Regions from separate parts of the Turicibacter sp. genome, predicted to be linked through region 3. Evidence: riboswitches for the same ligand, from Rfam matches in the RefSeq annotation. Region 3 holds a riboswitch; each other region holds the start of a gene.

Evidence for each region. Region 3 has a riboswitch for lysine ahead of J6D32_RS01380 (YfcC family protein). Riboswitches for the same ligand answer to the same signal wherever they lie in the genome.
Region 1: it holds a riboswitch for lysine, as region 3 does, so the genes downstream of both, J6D32_RS01875 (Na+/H+ antiporter NhaC family protein) here and J6D32_RS01380 (YfcC family protein) in region 3, are expected to answer to the same signal.
Region 2: it holds a riboswitch for lysine, as region 3 does, so the genes downstream of both, J6D32_RS08460 (transporter substrate-binding domain-containing protein) here and J6D32_RS01380 (YfcC family protein) in region 3, are expected to answer to the same signal.
Region 4: it holds a riboswitch for lysine, as region 3 does, so the genes downstream of both, lysA (diaminopimelate decarboxylase) here and J6D32_RS01380 (YfcC family protein) in region 3, are expected to answer to the same signal.

What each region holds. Positions count from the first base shown of each region.
Region 1 covers NZ_JAGAVR010000011.1:10,847-14,053, forward strand. The annotation lists gene J6D32_RS01875 (Na+/H+ antiporter NhaC family protein) at 1-1,264, opposite strand, end outside; lysine riboswitch at 1,422-1,594, opposite strand; gene rlmD (23S rRNA (uracil(1939)-C(5))-methyltransferase RlmD) at 1,847-3,207, shown strand, end outside.
Region 2 covers NZ_JAGAVR010000065.1:17,780-20,986, reverse strand. The annotation lists gene J6D32_RS08465 (amino acid ABC transporter permease) at 1-477, opposite strand, end outside; gene J6D32_RS08460 (transporter substrate-binding domain-containing protein) at 480-1,292, opposite strand; lysine riboswitch at 1,369-1,536, opposite strand; gene J6D32_RS08455 (endonuclease MutS2) at 1,649-3,207, opposite strand, start outside.
Region 3 covers NZ_JAGAVR010000008.1:78,525-81,731, reverse strand. The annotation lists gene J6D32_RS01385 (M20 family metallopeptidase) at 1-174, opposite strand, end outside; gene J6D32_RS01380 (YfcC family protein) at 300-1,733, opposite strand; lysine riboswitch at 2,009-2,182, opposite strand; gene proC (pyrroline-5-carboxylate reductase) at 2,479-3,207, opposite strand, start outside.
Region 4 covers NZ_JAGAVR010000120.1:19,438-22,644, reverse strand. The annotation lists gene J6D32_RS12940 (helix-turn-helix transcriptional regulator) at 1-406, opposite strand, end outside; gene J6D32_RS12935 (DUF2798 domain-containing protein) at 673-1,179, shown strand; lysine riboswitch at 1,336-1,514, shown strand; gene lysA (diaminopimelate decarboxylase) at 1,610-2,902, shown strand; gene J6D32_RS12925 (aspartate kinase) at 2,927-3,207, shown strand, end outside.

The DNA.
Region 1 (3,207 bases), on a different contig from region 3:
CAATTGGAAGTAAGATTCCGAATGATCCCCAAGATGTTCCGGTTGAGAAAGCCATAAAACTTGCGACTATAAACATGACAACTGGAATAAAGTTTGGATTAATATTGGTGCTTGTAATCACTGAAGCTAAATAGCCTCCAGCATCTAAGGCTCCAACTAGTTCACAAATCGCCCAAGCTAATAATAAAATTCCAATCGCTCCAAACATAGAGCGAGCTCCTATCATAAAAGCTTTTAAAAAATCAGGTAGTGTGACTTCTTTGTTTAAAACATGACGATAAGCCAGTCCCATTGAAACGATTAATCCAGCCATTCCTCCATAACGAAGTGCTTTAGAGAGAGCGATGTTGTCAAGGACGGTGAAGAAGAAGTTAAACTCAGGATCAGTGACTGATTGTGCCCCTTGAATTCCGGTGATAGCCATTGTTCCAACCGTGACAATAATTAAGGTTAGAATAGGAAGAATTAAGTCCCAAATCGTTCCTTTTGAAGATTCAACATCTTTTTCATGAGGATTCGATAGTTCGCTGCCTACAATTGAGCTGTCGCTTCCTTGTAACGTGTCGGCTTCGTATTTTTTCATTAATCCAAGATTTAAGTTAAAGCGAATGACAACGAAGACCATGATGAGGGTTGTGATGACATAAAAATGATAAGGAATGGTCATTAAGAAGGCTGAGAAGGCACTGTAAGAAATGCCTGCTCCTGCTAAGATGACAGCCATAGAACCCATGATTCCAGTTGCCCAACTTGAAATGGGGGAAATGACACAAATAGGTGCTGACGTTGAATCAACGATATAAGCGAGACGAGCTCGCGATACTTTTTGTGCTTCGGCTAATGGTTTTGAGACATTTCCAACGACTAAAGCGTTGAAGTAGTCATCAACAAAAATCAGAATTCCTAAAATAGCAGCGGTATATTGTACCCCTTCGCGTGTTTGAACGCGACGAATAATGGCTTTTGTAAAAGCAGTGGCCCCTCCTGATAAGACGATATAGCCTGTAATAATACCTAGGGCGATTAAAAAGAAGATGATGGACATATTCCACTCATTTAAGAATCCGTAAAGTCCATCCTCTTCAATGACTAGAGAACTAAAAGTGATGAGTAGGGTTGAGATGGTATCTCCGATGCTAAATGCTGATAAAATTAAAGCAGCACAGATGACACCGACTCCTAGTGATAAGATAACGCGACGTGTGATGATAACCAAAAGAATTGTGAGGATTGCCGGAATTAAGGCATAGATGGTTCCAACCATTTTCATTCTCTCCTTTTATATTGAACTTTGATTGAATCATCTCGTCCGGCTCTGAAAGTTATAAAAAAAAGAGCAATGCAGAGTTAAACTCATACATTGCTCAATAATGGGGTAGCTAAAAAAAGATCCCTTAGTGATACACGTATTATTTAACTCTCCGATCATTAGTTCTCCACTACCATAGGCAGTGACAGTGTTAGACTTCTTCAATCTAACCCCAGCAAAAAATAGCGGACACTATTTTCACTTCGGCATGGATACCTTTTAGAATTTGTCTTAGACGTCACTCTCGAAATTCCTACTCTTTAGCCATGCACCTCTAACTCATCAAAGAGAACAGAGACGTATTCAATTATCCCTATTGTAGCATCTTTTATTGTAGAGTCAATATGAATTGTTATAAATAAGTAAAAATGGTATAAAATTACGTATCATTGCAACATAATAAATGAAAGATCATCATCTCAGTGTATTTATTGCGAATAAGAGAGGATTTTGTCAACTATCTGCGAATAAGATATGTAAAATAATCACGAATGTGGTAAGATAAAGGGTAGCTTAAAAGCATTGGAGGTTTTTTTTATGAATATGTCACCTTTAAAGGTTGGTCAAGAATTTTTAGTGACGATTAAACGCATCGGGATTAACGGTGAGGGAATCGGTTATTATAAAAAACAAGCGGTGTTCATCCCAGGAACATTAGTTGGGGAAGAAGTTGTGGCAACTTGTACACGTGTAGCAGGTGGTTATGCAGAAGCAGAATTAGTACGCGTTAAGAAAAAATCAAGACATCGTTGTCAACCAGCTTGTGAGGTTTATGGACAATGTGGTGGATGTCAATTACAACATATGACCTACCCGGAACAATTGCGTATTAAACGCGATGCCATTTGGCAAGCGGTTGAACGTTACACCAATTTAGATCCTGAAGAATTAGATATCCGTCCAACGATGGGAATGGATAATCCATATAATTATCGTAACCGTGCTCAAATGCCAGTTGGGTATGATGAAGATGGTGTGATGGTCGGATTCTATAGCATGAACTCACGAGAGTTAGTAAATGTCACAGATTGTGAGGTTCAATACGAAGAAATCAACAAAGTCGTGAATCACGCGGTTGATTTATTAGATGATTATAAAGTTTTTGCGTATGCACCCAAAACGAAAAAAGGAACAGCTCGTCACATTGTCGTTCGTCGTGGATATCGAACAGGTGAGATTCAAGTGACGTTTGTATTAGCGAATAAAGACTTCAAGAAGATGTATTCTTTAGCGCTTGATTTAATGAAGTATTGTCCTGAAGTGAAGTCAGTTTATGTCAACTATAATTCTGATGACACGCATGAAATCTTTGGACCAGATATGATTAAAGTAGCGGGAGAAGATTTCATTACAGATCGTTTAGGTAAATTTAAATTTAATTTATCACCACGCGCTTTCTATCAATTAAATCCAGAACAAACAGTGAAGTTATATAATCAAGTGAAGTATGCTGCTTCTTTAACAGGAACTGAAAAAGTGGTAGATGCTTACTGTGGAGTTGGAACGATTGGTCAATGGGTGGCTGATCAGGCAAGTGAAGTACGTGGGGTGGATATTACTCGTGCGGCTATCATTGATGCGAAAGCAAATGCAAAATTAAATAACATTGATAATACGTATTATGCGGTTGGTAAAGCAGAGTCAATCGTGCCAAAATGGGCAAATGAAGGGTTCAAACCAGATGTGGTTATCGTCGATCCACCTCGTACGGGAATGGGGCCTGAGTTAATTGAGATGTTAAAACGTGTCCAACCAAAACGTATTGTCTACGTATCATGTAATCCATCAACGTTAGCTAAAAACTTAAAAGAGTTAACAAAAAAATACCGAGTAGATTATATTCAACCGATTGATATGTTCCCTCAAACATCTCATGTTGAAGCGGTTGTTCGTTTAAC
Region 2 (3,207 bases), on a different contig from region 3:
TAAGATAATGTACATCATCGATTGAAAAGCGGTCATTCCAATACTTCTAGCGGCTTCAAGTTGCCCTTTATCCACTGACTGAATACCTGAACGGATAATTTCTGCCATATAAGCCCCAGTATTAACCGAAATAATCACAATCCCTGCAGTTAATGAACTCCACCCTAGAATAGGACGTAAAGCATGATATAAAAACATCGCTTGCACCATCATTGGAGTCCCTCTAAAAAACCAAACGTAAAGACCTATCAAACAGTGCATCATTTTTTTTAACACTTTTACACTTTTTAAGTCTCTTGGTTCAATTGTAATCGCACGCAATCCCCCTAGAACTAACCCAATAACTAAGCCTAACATCGTTCCTAAAAAAGCTAAAATGAGTGTCATTTTAATTCCATACATGAACAAATCAAAATTTTTAACAAATAAAGAAAATGATTTATTTAAAAAGCCATTTTGAGTGGTTAAGAACATCATAATTATTCACCTGTTGGCGCACTTTCGCGAGATTCTGTCATCCATTCATTTCGAGTCGAATCTGAAATATTATCTAAAGCAGATTGAACTTGATTAAAGAACTCTGTACCACGACTGCCTTCTTTTAATCCAATTGAAACAGATGTATCAATATCAAATCCTTTACCTTCTGCAAAGTGAACAATAGTCAAATCTGGATTAGCTTGAATGACCCCTTCGGCAACGGGTAATTCAGCCGTAATAGCATCTGCTTCATTTGATTGTAAAGAGACCACTAACTCAGGATAAGAAGATTTAGGTGTTAAGTGATTCACCCCTTCAATTTGGTCAATTACCGTATCATAATTAGTATTCATCTGTCCAATCACATTTTTACCACTAAAATCTTGAATAGATGTTGCATGAACTAAATCATCGTCTGCACGAACAATCAGTACCATTTCTGATTCAAAATAAGGTGTCGTAAAATCAATTCCTTGTTCACGTTCCTCATTAGCGGTCATCCCAGCAATAATCGCATCAATTTCTCCCGATTCTAGTGATAATTGCAAACCATCCCACTCTAATTTTTTAATCACTAACTCTTTTTCCATGCTCTTTGCAATTTCATTTGCAATTCTCACATCGTATCCATCACAAAATCCTGCTCCACCAATTGATACACTTGTCTGTGTTGGTGCTGACGTTTGCCAGTTAAACGGAGCATAATTACATTCCATTCCAACCGTAAACGTATCTTTTGAATTACTTGTAGCATTCCCGCTACATCCTGCAAGCAAAATACATCCTGCTAACGTTACAACTAATTTTCTCATATTAAAATCTCCCCTTTGATTAAAATTGATTGTAACAAAAAAAGTCGTGCTATTAACACGACTGAAAAAAAGTCCTCTGTTTAATAGCTCCTCTTCAAAACTGAAGGAGTGTTACAGGTATTTCCTGCAACCCCAAGTGACGTATTTGCCAATACGAAACTTTCGGCGATGATTACCTTTCCAACATTTCCTCACTTGCCAGCTCCCTGTTGTACTCTGATGCAACGCTACCTCTATACGATTTTTTTTGTCCTCTTATAAAATAACATGATTTCCATATAATGTAAACTTTATTTTGAAAAATATATTTTCACAAAAAAATCTATCCCGATTGACTCGAGATAGACAGGACTCCCTTATTTTAATTCAACAACCGTTGCTCCAGTTCCACCTTCACCGGCTCCCCCAAATCTAAAGCTTGCAACGTGTTTATTTTGTTTTAAATATTTATGAACCCCTTGGCGAAGAGCTCCCGTTCCATGACCATGAATAATCGTAATCGTTTGATATCCAGCCAATAAGACATCATCAAAGTATTTATCAAGCATTAACATAGCATCTTCATAGCGTTCTCCTCGTAAATCCAATTGAATTCCGACATGGCTATTACGTTTATGAACCATTTGCCCTTTTTTTGTTTCCTTTTTCTGAACCGATTTACGTAAATATTGAAGATCTTCAGGTTTAATGTTCACTTTCATCATACCCAGTTGAACCATCCATTCTCCATTTTTGGTTTGCTCAATCAGTTCACCTTGACGATTTAAAGATAAAACCATCACTTCATCACCTGGTTTTAACGGCTGTTTATTTTGAGCCTTTTTCTTAAATTGCTCTGCTTGTTTCGCCTCTGCTTTCTTTAATGACGTCAATTTTTCTGTTAACTCATGATCTTTCATTGATAAATCAGCCATTTTTTTCGCTCGACGTAAATCCATCACAATTTGTTCTGCTTCTTCTTTTGCTTGGCGAACACTTTCAAATGCTTCTTTTTTGATATCCTCTAAGACTTTTTCACGTTCTGCCTCAAATTTTGCCAGTTTTTGCTCATATTCTTTTTTCATTTCTTCAACTAATGTATTTTGTTGCTGAAGATGTTGAATCTCCTGATCTAATTGTAATCCACGATCCTCAAGTTTTGTAATTAAATCCGTCATTTCTGTTCGTTCACTTTCAACATATGAACGAGCTTGATTTAAAATGGCCTCTTTTAATCCTAAACGTTTTGAAATCTCAAAGGCATTTGAACGTCCAGGTACTCCAACAAGTAAACGATACGTTGGGGAAAGCGTCTCAACATTAAATTCAACCGATGCATTAATCACATCATCTTGCTCATAAGCATAGGCCTTAAGCTCAGGGTAATGCGACGTCGCAATCGTACGCGCTCCTCGAACCTTAACATAATTTAAAATCGAAATAGCAAGTGATGCGCCTTCTTTCGGATCGGTTCCTGCCCCTAGCTCATCAAATAAAATCAAGCTATTCACTGTTAAACGTTCCATAATTTTAACGATATTTGTCATATGAGATGAGAACGTTGATAAACTTTGTTCAATACTTTGTTCGTCTCCAATATCAGCAAAAACATGATCGAAAATAGCCAATTGTGATGACTCGTGTGCCGGAATTAAAAGACCTGCTTGTGCCATCAACGTTAGTAATCCCACCGTTTTTAACGTAACAGTTTTCCCCCCTGTGTTTGGACCTGTGATTACAATCGTCGTATACTCATCTCCAAGTTCGATGTCATTAGCCACAACAGACTTTTGATCAATTAAGGGATGTCTAGCAGCCACTAAACGGATAATCCCTTTAGTATTTATTTTAGGACGCGTTCCATTAATTAAACGGGCATACTTTCCTTTTGCAAACATGAAGTCAATTTCTCCAAGAAGCTCAACATTTAATGACA
Region 3 (3,207 bases):
TAATCCTGCAACACCTACTTCAACTGAAAAATTATGTTCTTTTAAAAATGAAGTTAATGTATTTACAGCTTCGAACTCTTGGTTTCCAAGCTCAGGATGATCATGAATATAGTCACTCATTTCCCATAATCTTTGTTTAAGCTCTTCACTAATTTGCAATAATTGTTCTTTCATAATGCCCCTCCTGTATACAAAAATCTATTGATAGATTTCTTCTTATTCTAATTCATTTTTCATTTTAAGTTCAACTATAGTTTACTAGGCATTCTCTATAAAGAAAATGCCTAGCAAAATTAATATTATGACCAACCCATTAAAATAGCAATTGTAATAAAGATAATAGCAATTACTCCAAAGATAACTTGTAGTGGTAAAATCCATTTAATCCATTTTGACCATGGGATACCTGCTACCCCCAAACAAGCCATTAAGACTGCACTTGTTGGGAAAATCGCATTTGAGAATCCATCACCAAATTGGAAAATTAAAATTGATGTTTGCGGTGTAATTCCAACTAACTCACCAAGTGGCGCCATAATCGGCATTGTTAAAGCTGCTTGTCCTGAACCTGATGAAATAAAGAAGTTAATAAACATTTGAACAAAGAACATGACATATCCCGCAATTAACGAAGGTAATTGACCGATGAAGTTTGATAATTGGTAAAGAATTGTATCAATAATTTGACCATCTTGTGCAAGAATCACGATTCCACGAGCAAATCCAACCACAATAGCTGCTCCAATCATATCTTTTGCTCCACTTACAAACGATGTTGCCATATCATCAAAACTTAAACGTCCAATAAATCCTGCCACGATTCCTGTAGCTAAGAATAAAGCCGCGATTTCTGGAATAGCAAAATCAAATTTTAGTACTCCAACGACAATTCCAGCTAAACAAACTAAAATCGAAGATAAAATAATTTTATGTCTTACTGTAAACTCGATATGTTCTTCAGTTGATTCTTTTAATGCTTCACGACGTGACTGATCAATTTCATAAACGGGACTTAATTCTGGATTACGTTTGATACGACGACCATACCACATTAAGAATAGAATAGATGCTAAAGTTGTAACTGCCCAAATTAGAGTACGGAATCCCACACCTGATCCAGCTTGAACATTTGCAATACTTTGAGCAACCCCTACTGAGAATGGATTAATCATTGCTGTAGCAAAACCAACAATACATCCAACATAAGAAATAGCCATCGCCATAATACTGTCATAACCTAAAGCTAAACAAAGTGGAATCAACATTGCAATAAATGGAATTGCCTCTTCCGTCATTCCAAAAACTGCGCCACCTAATGAGAATAATCCCATAATAAACGGAATCATTAACATCTCTTTTCCATGGAACGATTTAACGGCACTTGTAATTCCAGCATCAATTGCACGTGTTTTTGTAATAATAGCAATTGCTCCACTTACGATAAATAAAAAGGCAATAATTTCTGAAGCTCCTACAATTCCTTCTAATGGAGCTTGTAATAAACTAAATAATCCTTGCGGTGATTGCTCGATGTATTGGAACGATCCATCCACAACGACTGTTCGACCTAAATCATTAACCACTCGCTCATACATCCCAGCTGGTAATATCCATGTTGCTACGGCAACGATGACTAAGATAAAAGAAATAATAACTAGCGTATGTGGTACTTTAAATTCTTTTTTCGCACCTGCCTCAGTTTCAATACTTCTGGCTCTTCTAAGACTTAACATATATTAATCTCCCTTCAGGTTTTTAACATCCAATAAAGCATTGTCCCCATCTTTTCTTGGATGGTATGAGGTGCAAGAGCTTCACAATAAAAAAAGTCTTGAGTATCACTCAAGACTTTTCAGAAATAATCACATAACGTGCGTTTACTTTTGAATGCTCAAATGATAGCCCTCCACAATTTTTATGGTTGGCTTTAATAAAAAAAAGCCTTGAGCAAATCACTCAAGACTTTGAATTTTAATATATCATTTAATCGATATACAATGCATTCATCTTAAATGATAGCTCACCACAAAATATTTTGTGACAGTGTTAAGTATATTTTACATAACACCAGCTCTATCACCTTAAAGTATCGATGATAGGCTTCGGCGAGAACTCCTTTCCTATTGCGTCTACGTCTTCACTCTTCAATAGTACTCTTAGTTACCGCACCTCTATCTAAAACCTATTTATTTTTTAATTAATTAAATCATAAACTATATTCTATTCTTTTGCAAGTGTAAATTTATGTAACTATCCAATAAAATTTCTATTTTATATTTTTTTAATAAATACACTATAGAGAGCTAACTATAATAAATTTTTAAAAATGAGATGGCCTTAATGAGTATTAAAGAAAAAATTCATGAAATGGAAATTCATCATAAAGAACAACATCATGAGGAAAAAAAATTTGAGAAAAAAGAAGATAAATTATATAAATAGCCTATAAAGACACGCTAGTTTTAAAGCGTGTCTTTTTTATTTACTCATTTTTTTAGATTTCTTTGCACAAGCTTCCATAGCATTCATAATACTTGCTCTAAATTCCTCTTGTTCTAATTTAGCAACTGCCTCAATTGTTGTGCCACCTGGTGAACAAACTTGATCTTTTAATCCCCCTGGATGCATCCCTGTTTCTAGTACCATTTTCGCCGCTCCAAGCACTGCTTGTGCAGCAAATTCGTAAGCAAGATTTCGTGGCATCCCTTGTAAAACAGCAGCATCAGCCATTGCTTCAATCATCATATAAACATAAGCAGGTGATGATCCACTCACAGCAATAACGGAATCAATTAATACTTCAGACACCACTTCACATTTTCCAAAACTATTAAAAATAGCAATCACTTGATTTAACTCATTTTCTGTAACATTGCGATTTGGTATAATTGCTGACATCGCTTCACCGACTTGTGCTGGTGTGTTTGGCATTGTACGAACTACCTTAATACTTTTTTGAAAATAGTCCTCAATCATTTGAAGTGTTGGTCCTGCTGCAATACTCACAATAATGGTTTCTTTATGAATACTTTCTTTAATTTCATCAATAATAGCGGGATATAAATATGGCTTAACTGCTAAAATAACAATTTGACATAAATTTGCAACATCTTGGTTTGAAGTTGTCCCATTTATTTTATAATCTTCAACAAATCGATTAACTTTTGTCTGGCTAGGATTAGACATCAAAATATCATTTGATAATAT
Region 4 (3,207 bases), on a different contig from region 3:
CATCATTGAAATAATTTTCATAAATCGTGATTTCTGCACCATGAAAATGTTGTCCTTTTGTCCAATTCTGCTTCCCTTTTAAATCTTTTTCTACAACGAAAAAAGAAGAAGGTTTAAAAGAAGAAATGGGTTGATTATCAATTTGAAATTCTGTTGTCCCTTTGTGAACCGTTCCAAATCGAACAAGTCGCTGTGGGTTATCAAAATTTAATGTAAAATGATGGGGAATCGTATAATCAGCAATCCCGAACTCATAATAACCAGGGCGTTCGTATAATAAGAAATAGCCATTTTCAGGATGTTCAATATCTTTGAAAATTTTACAATACTTCTCTTGGAATGCCTTGAAATTTAACTCATAAAGGACCGCTTCTCGAAACTCCTCTGAAGAGTGAACGATTGTCATGCTAAAACCTCGCTGTCAAAAAAACTGATTTTAATTAAGTATAACATACTACAAAAGTCGTTTTCAAAATGTATCTTTAAATGATTGAATTCGATAAAATAATTGACTTTTTGTCTCTAAATGAGTTAAAATCTAATTATAAAAAATTAAATAATGAACTAGAACAAACGACACATGTAGTGCTTTGCACGTAAATCTGATTACGGTACAAGGTGACTTCGTGTGTCTTTTTTTGCGTTCTTTTACGAAAAGAAAGGAAAGATACTATGCCAAAAACAAAAATTCAAAAATTATTCTTTGCTGTACTAACTGTTTTTATTACAGTTCATTTATTCGTCTTTTATAACGTAGCCATTGAAATGGGAGGAATGTCAAATCAAGTCTTTGTTACTTCTTTAAAAATCGTTCCGATTGAATTCATCTTCGCCTTACTTATTGAAATATTTATTGCAGGTCCTCTTTCAGAAAAACTTGCTTTTAGTATGATTGATTTCAAAAAAGATAGCCAAGTGATTATTACAACCGTATTTATTTGCTCGACTATTGTCTTCATGTGTCCCTTAATGTCATTAGTTTCAACTATTTTATTCCACGGTTTCACAAGCGAACTAATTGCTACTTGGTTCCAAAATATTGTGATTAACTTACCCTTTGCTTTCTTTACTCAAATTTTCTTTGTTCAACCCTTTGTTAGATATATTTTCCGATTTGTCTTTAAACACCAGTTAGATAATGAAAAACAGTACGATACAAATGAAATTGAAGTCGCTTAAGATGAAAAAGTTATCCTCCTAATTGAGGATAACTTTTTTTCTAATACTAAAATATGACATCCAAACGGAATAAAGGGGGGATGATTGACATAAAATAAAGAGAATTCACAATTAAATAGTATTAAGCATGATGAAACGTGCTTATTCAAACCATCATTAAAACGTAGAGGTTGCGAAGGCTTAAGAGTACTAATAACGAGGTAAGCGCGATGACTTATTGGGAAAGGAAGATTCGCCGAAGAGATTAACTGACGCTTTAAGGTTAATTCTCTGGGGGTGCATAAAAGATATGCATCACTGTCACAAAAATCACTTTGTGGTGTGCTACATTTGAGGATATCCCAACCGATTTTTCGGTATATTAAAGGCCCCTTGAATGTATTCGAGGGGCTTTTTTAGTGCCTTATCAAAATGAAAAAAGGAGTCTAGGATGAAACTACATGGAACAATGAACATTGAAAATCAACAATTATTTATTGGAGGGGTAAGTTGTCAAACATTGGTTAACACTTATCAAACACCACTTTATGTCTTTGACGAAGCACTACTTAGACAAAATTGCAAAGATTATAGGAAGCATTTTAAAGTTGAGGAGCGAGGGAATCGTGTGGCTTATGCCGGAAAAGCTTTCTTGCCACTTTACATGTGTCACCTGATTAAAGAAGAGGGGCTTTATCTTGATGTTGTATCTGGTGGTGAACTGTATACTGCTTATAAAGCTGATTTTCCAATGGATCATGTTTTGTTTCATGGTAATAATAAGACATTTGATGAAATCAACATGGGCTTAGAGTATGGTGTCGGTGTTTTTGTAGTTGATAATTACTATGAACTAGAGACGCTAAATACAATGTGTCATAAACGTGGTAAACAACAAAATGTTTATTTAAGAATTACACCTGGTATCGAAGCACATACACACGACTACATTAAAACAGGACAAATCGATTCGAAATTTGGATTCACCTTATCGAATGGGGACTTACAAAGATGTCTTGAAGTGTTTCATAAGTATGAGCATTTAAATTTAATTGGTTTGCATGCGCACATTGGATCACAAATTTTTGATGTGAATCCCTTTTTAGATGAAGTTGAGATTATGATGACACTCGTAAAAGATATTAAAGAGCAATTTGGATTTGAGATTACTGATGTTGATTTAGGTGGAGGAGTCGGCGTTTATTACACAGAGAAGGATGCACCTAAATCGATTGCACAGTTTTGTGAGGCAATTTTAACAAAAGCCCAGACGGTTTGCGAAACTTTACAAATAGATATTCCAAGATTGATTATTGAACCAGGGCGCTCAATTGTTGCCAATGCAGGAAGTACTTTATATACGGTTGGGTCAATGAAAGATATTAAAGATGTTAGAACTTATGTTAGTGTCGATGGAGGAATGACAGATAATATTAGGCCTTCTTTATATCAAGCGGTTTATGAATGTGCCATTGCAAATTGGATGGAATCAGGAAACGAGCGTCATGTTACGATTGCCGGAAAATGTTGCGAAAGTGGGGATATCTTAATAACTGACGTTGACGTAAATAAGATTGAAAGTGGGGACATTTTGATTATCACCTCAACAGGTGCTTATGGTTATTCCATGTCCTCAAATTATAATAAAATTCCAAAAGCAGCAGTTGTTGCTGTGAAAGATGGTGAGGCTCAATTAATTTGTCGTCGTCAAACATATGAAGAACTTCTATCACTAGAAGTTTAAAGAGGTAAACAGGAGGGGAATTAAATGGGGATTTTAGTGCATAAATATGGCGGCACATCAGTTGCAAGTACGGATAAAATCAAAAATATTGCTAAAAAAATAGTCGCTGAAAAAGAAAAGGGACATGATCTGGTCGTTGTTGTTTCAGCCATGGGAAAAACCACAGATGATTTGATTGAATTATCAAAAAAAATATCAACTAATCCTGATAAACGAGATCTTGATATGCTCTTATCAACGGGGGAACAAGTATCCATTTCCTTATTATCGATGGCGCTTAAAGAATACGGTGTGGATGCAATTTG